One region of the Vescimonas coprocola genome, then DNA from elsewhere that is predicted to be linked to it. Evidence: a T-box and tRNA genes for the amino acid it is inferred to sense, from the RefSeq annotation. Region 1 holds a T-box; the other holds one or more tRNA genes.

The links. A T-box is a leader RNA that pairs with one kind of tRNA and senses whether it is charged. The one in region 1 lies ahead of ileS (isoleucine--tRNA ligase), so its partner is inferred to be a tRNA-Ile.
Region 2: it encodes a tRNA-Ile, which carries the amino acid that the T-box ahead of ileS (isoleucine--tRNA ligase) is inferred to sense. The anticodon was not compared.

The regions. Positions count from the first base shown of each region.
Region 1 covers NZ_AP023418.1:2,302,906-2,307,340, reverse strand. Annotated here, with positions in the region: gene ileS (isoleucine--tRNA ligase) at 1-2,302, opposite strand, end outside; T-box leader at 2,359-2,605, opposite strand; gene KJS28_RS11220 (hypothetical protein) at 2,660-3,118, opposite strand; gene KJS28_RS11215 (competence/damage-inducible protein A) at 3,121-4,380, opposite strand.
Region 2 covers NZ_AP023418.1:2,535,696-2,540,130, forward strand. Annotated here, with positions in the region: rRNA gene KJS28_RS12285 (23S ribosomal RNA) at 1-1,979, shown strand, start outside; tRNA gene KJS28_RS12290 (tRNA-Lys) at 2,063-2,138, shown strand; tRNA gene KJS28_RS12295 (tRNA-Glu) at 2,185-2,259, shown strand; rRNA gene rrf (5S ribosomal RNA) at 2,327-2,442, shown strand; tRNA gene KJS28_RS12305 (tRNA-Asn) at 2,444-2,518, shown strand; tRNA gene KJS28_RS12310 (tRNA-Ile) at 2,593-2,669, shown strand; tRNA gene KJS28_RS12315 (tRNA-Trp) at 2,673-2,748, shown strand; partial or broken gene KJS28_RS12570 (GyrI-like domain-containing protein) at 3,029-3,163, shown strand; gene KJS28_RS12320 (YoaP domain-containing protein) at 3,204-3,953, shown strand; gene KJS28_RS12325 (flavin reductase family protein) at 3,995-4,435, shown strand, end outside.

The DNA of each region.
Region 1 (4,435 bases):
TGAAGGCCAGAATGGGGGCGAACATCCGGGTCATGGCATCCAGGATCAGGTACAGGGCCGTCTGGGCGCTGCGGCGGCTGAGGCTCTCGGCCCCGTCGCAGTACAGGCGATCCTTGATGATGTCGAAATAGAAGGAACTGAGCTCCACCACGCAGAAGTCGTTGACGGCGTGGGACACCACATGGAACTCATAGTTGTCATAGGCGGTGAACACCTTGGCGATGAGGGCGTTGAGACGGGTCATGGCCCACTTGTCCAGCTCCAGCATATCCGCCGGGGCCACCAGCGTGTTGGGGTCAAAGTCCGTCAGGTTATCCAGGCAGAACTTGGCGGTGTTGCGGAACTTCAGATAGTTCTGGGACAGCTGCTTAAAGATCTCGTCGGAGCAGCGGACATCCACATGGTAGTCGGAGGAGCCGGCCCACAGGCGCAGCAGATCGGCGCCGTACTTGTTGAACACCTCTGCCGGGTCCACGCCGTTGCCGAGGGACTTGTGCATGGCACGGCCCTGACCGTCCACGGTCCAGCCATGGGTGACGCACTCCTTGAAGGGAGCGCCACGGCCCAGAGCGCCCACGGCGGTCAGCAGGGAGGACTGGAACCAACCACGGTACTGGTCAAGGCCCTCCAGATACATGGTGGCGGGCCAGAAGCCCTGCGTGCGCTCCATGGAGGCGAAGTGGGTGGAGCCGGAGTCGAACCAGCCGTCCAGCGTGTCGCTCTCCTGCTCAAAGCCGGCGGACTTGCCGCAGTGGGGGCAGGTGAAGCCCTCCGGCAAAATCTCCTCCGCCGTCATCTCGAACCATGCGTTGGAGCCCTTCTCCTCGAACAGGCGGGAGACGGCGTCGATGGTCTCCGGCGTGCAGATGGGCTTGCCGCAGTCCTTGCAGTAGAACACGGGAATGGGCAGACCCCAGCGGCGCTGGCGGCTGATGCACCAGTCGGTGCGCTCCAGGATCATGGAGCGCATCCGGTCCTTGCCCCAGGTGGGCACCCAGCGCACGTCCTCACAGGCAGCGCAGGCCTCGTCCTTGAAGGACTCCACGGAGCAGAACCACTGGGGAGTGGCCCGGAAGATGATGGGCTTCTTGCAGCGCCAGCAGTGGGGATAGCTGTGGACGATCTCCTCGCTGGCAAAGAGAGCGCCGCTCTCCTTCATATCCGCCAGAATGACGGGGTTAGACTCCTCGGTCTTCATCCCGGCGTACTTGCCGGCATAGTCGGTGTGGCGGCCCTGATCGTCCACCGGCACCACCATATCCATACCGTAGCGCAGGCAGGTCTGATAGTCGTCGGCACCGAAGCCGGGGGCGGTGTGGACGCAGCCGGTACCGGAGTCCATGGTGACGTAATCCGCCAGCACCAGACGGCTGGTCTTAGGCAGGAAGGGGTGGCTGGCCAGCATATTCTCGAAGAAGGCGCCGGGGTGGGTCTCCACGATCTCGTAGTGTTCCACGCCGCCGATCTTCATGACCTTTTCCACCAGCGGCCGGGCCATGATATACATCTCGCCGCCGTCGGCACGGACCACGGCGTACTCCTCCTGCGGGTGCAGGGCAATGGCCAGGTTGCCGGGCAGGGTCCAGATGGTGGTGGTCCAGATGACGAAGTTCAGCTTGCTCTTATCCAGATGGGAGAGCTTGCCCAGATCGTCGTACATGGGGAACTTCACATACACCGTGGTGCAGGGGTCGTCCTGATACTCGATCTCCGCCTCGGCCAGCGCCGTCTCGTCGTGGGGGCACCAGTACACGGGCTTGAGGCCCTTGTAGATGTAGCCCTTTTCATACATCTTGCCAAACACACGAACCTCCTGCGCCTCGAAGGCGGGGTCCATGGTCTTATAGGGGTGATCCCAATCGCCCACCACGCCCATGCGCTTGAAGCCCTGACGCTGGACGTCGATATAGTGGTCGGCAAACTCATGGCAGGCGGAGCGGAACTCCGCCACGCCCATGGCCTTGCGATTGAGCTTGTTCTGCTTGATGATGGCGCTCTCGATGGGCATACCGTGATTGTCCCAGCCGGGGATATAGGGGGTGTAGTAGCCCCGCATGGCATAGCTGCGGGTAATGAAGTCCTTGATGGACTTGTTCAGGGCGTGGCCCATGTGCAGAGCGCCGTTGGAGAAGGGAGGGCCGTCGTGCAGGGCGAAGCGGGGCTTGCCCTCGTTCTTCTTCAGCAGCTCGTGATACAGGTCCAGCTCCTCCCAGTGCTTGAGCATCTCCGGCTCCCGCTTGGGCAGGCCCGCCCGCATGGGAAAGCCGCTCTTGGTCATGTTCAGCGTCTTTTTGTACTCCATGTGTTACCTCCGTGTATGAAAATATATTTGAAAACAAAAAAATGGCCCTTGTCTCCGTAAGAGACAAAGGCCACTAAGAAACCTCTGCGGTACCACTCTTGTTGCCGCACCGGGTGCGGCCGCTCTGCCCCACGAGCCGTGGGGGGAAGGGAAGATAACGGCCCTCTGCCGTCCGGGCTTACTGCCGGTTCAGCCGGATGCTCCGGGGTGATCTTCACCGCTGTCCTCCGTGTCCGCCTTGCACCATACGGCGGCTCTCTTGGCATCGGAGGGACGGGCTACTGTCCCCATCCTCGCAGATATGCATATTCTCCCTTTACTATACCCACTTTTGCGGGGTTTGTCAACGGGAAAAGTTTACTTATTCATGGCCACCAGCGCCATGGCGCCCATGCCCACATACACCACGCAGAACAGGATCAGCAGGGCGGAGATCACGGTATCCATGGTGCCGCCCACCTTGCGCTTGCCGGGATAGCGCTTGCGGACGTAGTACATGAGGCCGCACACGGCCCCCACCAGCACCATCATCCATGCACCGGCCACCACGTTATCCTTCCATACGGTGCTGCGCAGCACCAGCGCCGCCACCAGCACCACGAATACCACGCCGATGAGCACCTTCATGGTGGTGGACATCTTCTCCGGCTCCTGCCGGGCGGAGGTGCTGCGGACCATAGAGCCGGTATCCTTCTGGTAGTTGGAGCCGTTCTTCTTGTGGTGGATGTTCTTGTTGGGGTTGCCGATGGCCTTGCGCTTGTCCCGCTCCATACGGGCGTAGTTGTTGGTCATATCATAGGGTTCTTTCTTCGCCATGTTCATTCTCCTTCGATCGGTAAATGTTCCAGCTCTCTGCGGAGCAGGTCAAAGGCACAGTGGGATGCCAGCATCCGCACCCGGTCCCGTCCGCTGCCGCAGTTCATGTGCCGCACCGCCGTGCGCTCCGGGGTGCTCAGGGCCACGAACACCGTGCCCACAGGGTTTCCCCGGTCGTCGCCGTCGGGGCCGGCCAGCCCCGTGGTGGCCACGGACAGGTCGCTGCCGGTGATGCGCCGCACGCCCTCCGCCATGGCTCTTGCCACCGGCTCGGACACGGCGCCATAGCGGTCCAGCGTCTCCTGCGGCACGCCCAGCACAGAGGCCTTCACCTCATTGGTATAGGATACCACACCTCCCCGGAACACGCAAGAGGCACCCGGCAGATCGGTGATGCGTTTTGCGATAAGGCCGCCGGTGCAGCTCTCCGCCGCCGAGAAGGTCTTGCCGTGCTGGTGCAGCAGGTGCAGCACTGTCTCCTCCAATCCGGAGACATCGATGCCGTAGAGGTAGGCGCCCAGCCGTCCACGCACCTGCTCCAGCAGCGGCGCCATACGCTCCTCGCAGGCGGCAGGACTGTCGCCCTTGGCGGTGAGCCGCAGCATCACCTCGCCGGTCTTGGCATAGGGGGCCAGCGACGGGTTCACCGCCTGATCCATCAGATCCCCCAGCAGCTCCTGCACCTGCGGCTCCGACAGGCCGAAGATCCTCAGGTCGTGGGAGAGGATGGTCCCGCTGCTCTGGCGGCGCAGCCACGGCAGCAGCGCCGTCTCCGTCAGGTAGCGGCACTCCGACGGCACGCCGGGCAGCAGCACCGCCGTCACGTCACCGGCGCAGAACACGCAGCCCGGTGCGGTGCCGACCCGATTGCAGAACACCTCACAGCCCTCCGGCAGCTCCGCCTGATGCAGGGTGCCGGGCGGCATCTCTCGGTGGAAGATGATGTCGAAGTTGCGGCGGATGTCTGCCGCCGCCTCCGGGTGGAAGGTCAGGGGAACATCCAGTACCCGGCAGACCGTCTCCTTGGTGAGGTCATCATAGGTGGGGCCAAGGCCGCCGGTGAAGATCAGCAGGTCCGCCCGCTTCCGGGCGATGGCGATCGCCTCCTCCAGCCGTTGGGGGTTGTCGCCCACCACGGTATGGTACAGCACGTCCACACCTACGGAGGCCAGCGCCTGCGACAGCTCCTGTGCATCGGTGTTGGCGATGTTGCCCAGCAGCAGCTCGGTACCCACGGCGATGATCTCTGCGTGATAGGTCATAGGCTCACTTCCTTTGATGATTTGCTTTTAGGAGGTGTCTCCGAAGGAACGTGCC
Region 2 (4,435 bases), 230 kb from region 1:
TTAGGGCTAGCGTTATCTTAGATTACCGGAGGTAAAGCACTGAATGGGCTAGGGGGCGATAAGCTTACTGAACCCTATCAAACTCTGAATGCCGGATAATTGATGGATAGCAGTCAGACAGTGTGAGATAAGTTTCATTGTCAAAAGGGAAACAGCCCAGACCCACAGCTAAGGTCCCAAATGTATGCTAAGTGGAAAACGATGTGGAGTTGCGAAAACAACCAGGATGTTGGCTTAGAAGCAGCCACTCATTAAAAGAGTGCGTAATAGCTCACTGGTCGAGTGACTCTGCGCGGAAAATGTAACGGGGCTAAGTATACAACCGAAGCTTGGGATTGTCTAAAGACAGTGGTAGGGGAGCGTCGTGTATGGGGTGAAGTCGCATCGGAAGGAGCGGTGGACTGTACACGAGTGAGAATGCCGGAATGAGTAGCGAGAATTATGTGGGAATCATAATGGCCGAAAATCTAAGGTTTCTTGGGGAAGGTTCGTCCGCCCAAGGTAAGCCGGGAGCTAAGGCGAGGCCGCAAGGCGTAGTCGATGCACATACGGTAGAAATTCCGTAGCCACCGAACCTTAAACCGGAAGGACACTTTCAGATAGCAGAACCCAGCCGTTGGTAGAGCTGGGCGAAAGGGACTGAAATATAGTAGGGAAGTCTGCGATGCTGAGAGGCGAGAAAAGCTCCGGTGTATGCTAAGGTGCCCGTACCGCAAACCGACACAGGTAGATGAGGAGAGAATCCTAAGGCCAACGGGAGAAGGGTTGTTAAGGAACTCGGCAAATTGACCCCGTAACTTCGGAAGAAGGGGAGCCCCGAAAGGGGCCGCAGTGAATAGGCCCAAGCAACTGTTTACCAAAAACACAGGTTTATGCTAAATCGAAAGATGACGTATATGAGCTGACGCCTGCCCGGTGCCGGAAGGTTAAGAGGAGATGTCAGGAGCAATCCGAAGCATTGAATTGAAGCCCCGGTAAACGGCGGCCGTAACTATAACGGTCCTAAGGTAGCGAAATTCCTTGTCAGGTAAGTTCTGACCCGCACGAATGGCGTAATGATTTGGGCACTGTCTCAACAGCCCTGCCCGGCGAAATTGTAGTACTGGTGAAGATGCCAGTTACCCGCAACTAGACGGAAAGACCCCATGGAGCTTTACTGCAGTTTAATACTGGGAATCGGTAATGCATGTACAGGATAGGTGGGAGACTTGGAAGCATAGTCGTCAGGCTATGTGGAGTCACCGGTGGGATACCACTCTTGTATTGCTGGTTTCCTAACCTGCGGCCGTGAATCCGGTCGGGGGACACTGTTAGACGGGCAGTTTGACTGGGGCGGTCGCCTCCAAAAGAGTAACGGAGGCGCTCAAAGGTTCGTTCAGCACGGACGGAAATCGTGCATTGAGTGTAAACGCATAAACGAGCCTAACTGCGAGACCGACGGGTCGAGCAGTAACGAAAGTTGGAGTTAGTGATCCGGTGGTATGTGAGTGGAAATGCCATCGCTCAACGGATAAAAGCTACCCTGGGGATAACAGGCTGATCTCCCCCAAGCGTCCACAGCGACGGGGAGGTTTGGCACCTCGATGTCGGCTCGTCGCATCCTGGGGCTGTATTCGGTCCCAAGGGTTTGGCTGTTCGCCAATTAAAGCGGCACGCGAGCTGGGTTCAGAACGTCGTGAGACAGTTCGGTCCCTATCTGTTGCGGGCGTAAGAGATTTGAAGGGAGCTGTCCTTAGTACGAGAGGACCGGGATGGACGTACCTCTGGTGCACCAGTTGTCCTGCCAAGGGCATAGCTGGGTAGCTATGTACGGACGAGATAAACGCTGAAAGCATCTAAGCGTGAAACTCTCCCTAAGATGAGATCTCTCATCCTTTATGGAGTAAGGGCCCAGAAAGACGATCTGGTTGATAGGCCGGAGGTGGAAGTGCAGTAATGTATGCAGCTGACCGGTACTAATAGCCCGAGGGCTTGACCTACGATTTATGCAGGCAATGGCCTTCCTTCCATCCTCTTCTTTGTTCGGTTTTGAAGGTGTAAGCGAAAGACATCTGAGTGATATGCACCATTAGCTCAGCTGGTAGAGCACCTGACTCTTAATCAGGGTGTCCAGGGTTCGAGTCCCTGATGGTGTACCACGGTTATTTCACAAGGATACTTGTGTGATAATATAAAGGAAAAAATGGCCCGTTGGTCAAGTGGTTAAGACAGAGGCCTCTCACGCCTTTAACATCGGTTCGAATCCGGTACGGGTCACCATTTCTTCTTGACAAATTGCGTAAAAGTGCATATACTACTGTTTGTTACCGCTGATACGGTTTCAATAGTTGGTGCTGATTAGGGCGAGGGTCCACCCGTTCCCATCCCGAACACGGAAGTTAAGCTCGCTTCTGCCCACAATACTTGGCTGGAGACGGCCCGGGAAGATAGGTAGCGCCAACACGCCTTCTTAGCTCAATGGTAGAGCATTCGGCTGTTAACCGAAGGGTTGTAGGTTCGAGCCCTACAGAAGGCGCCAAGGGTGTGCCGCCACTCGTAAGGTGGCGGCACACTTCCTTTTTACATGATGTCCGCCGAGAGAGCCGATCACTTGGGCCTTTAGCTCAGTTGGTTAGAGCAGACGGCTCATAACCGTCCGGTCCCGGGTTCGAGTCCCCGAAGGCCCACCACACAGGGGTATAGCTCAGCTGGTAGAGCAGCGGTCTCCAAAACCGCGTGTCGAGAGTTCGAATCTTTCTGCCCCTGCCAAAAACGAAATTCCTGCCGATGAAAGTCGGCAGGAATTTTCTTTGCCTATGATGGCCAACTTGCAGCTATGACGGGAAATTTTTCTTGTTTTGTTCTTGTTCCGCTGAGAGGTTTATGATACCCTAAAGGTAGGAAGAAGATCTCATATGAGCATTAAGGCCTACGGACAGAACTCATGGCGGGGTAGAACTGTCACGGTGGTACGGGTGTATCCGAGGAATAAGAGCTTGTTTTTTGTGATCTTTTTCGTGGGGATTAATGACGCTGAAATTGTGCCGCTGACGAATTTCTGGCGGAGAACGGCTATGTCAGTAATTTCAGCGAGACAAGGCTCCACCACGAGATCTATCTCTCCGACCCACGGAAGGCGGCACCGGAAAAGCGAAAAACCGTTATCCGGCACCCTATTAAAAAGTGCGACGGAGAAAATTCTCCGCAGGCAAAGGAGGGCTTCCATGGACTATATTCGGATCATCGAGGACAACATCGATGGAGAGCACATCTGCTGCGCCATGTCCGGCAAACAGAGTCTTGTCAAGAAGGAATGGCTCAGGCAGCGGTTTGCGGAGGGACTGGTCTTTTACCGGAGCCGGGAGCGGGGCAAGTGCTTCATCGAATATATCCCGGCGGAGTACGCATGGGTTCCCATTCAGGCGGAGGGATACCTCTACATTAACTGCCTGTGGGTCTCCGGCTCCATGAAAGGCCACGGCTACTCCAATGACCTGCTGGCGGAGTGCATCCGGGATGCCAAGGCGCAGGGGCGAAAGGGTCTGTGCACCCTGTCCGCCCAAGGACGGAAGCGTGAGTTTCTCTCCGACCCGAAGTACCTGGCGCACAAGGGCTTCACAACGGCGGATACCTCTGCATGCGGGATCGAATTGCTGTATCTGCCTCTTGTTCCCTGCGCAGAGCCGCCGAAATTCAAGGACTGCGCCAAACAGCCCATTGTGGAGGAGAGCGGCTTCGTGCTCTATTACACGGATCAGTGTCCCTTCACCTACTACTGGGTGCCGAGAGTGGTGGAGGCTGCCAAGGCGCATCATATTCCCTTGAAGGTCATCCATGTCACCAGCAGGGAGCAGGCGCAGAATGTGCCGTCGCCGGTGACCACCTATGTCCTGTTTCGGGACGGGAAATTTCTGACCCAGGGCATCCAGAGCGACAAGAAATTCCTGAAGCTTGCGGGAGTGGAGGCACAATAGACCGCTGCGGGCGGCGCACAAGAAGATTTAGGAGGTGTCCCATGGAGGGATTCAAGGCGAAGGAATACAAGATTTTTGAGCTGTTTGATAAGCAGTGGGCTATCGTTACCGCCGGGTCCATGGCGCATTACAACAGCTGTACCGTCAGCTGGGGAAGCCTAGGAAATATCTGGGGCCATGCGGGACATAGCTGCCCCATCGTTACGGTCTATGTCCACCCGGCCCGTTACACCAGTGAGTTTTTAAGGGACAGCGACATTTTCACGGTGAGCTTTTACCCGGAGAGCTGCCGAAAGGCGCTGAGTTATATCGGCTCCCACTCCGGCCGGGACGGCGATAAGATTGCCGCTGCCGGGCTGACGCCTGTGACCATGGGACAGGGTGTGACATTCCGGGAGGCGAATCTGACCTTCCTCTGTAAGAAGCTGTATCAGCACCAATTCTCCAAAGATGATCTGGCCCCGGAAATTCAGGCGTATTAC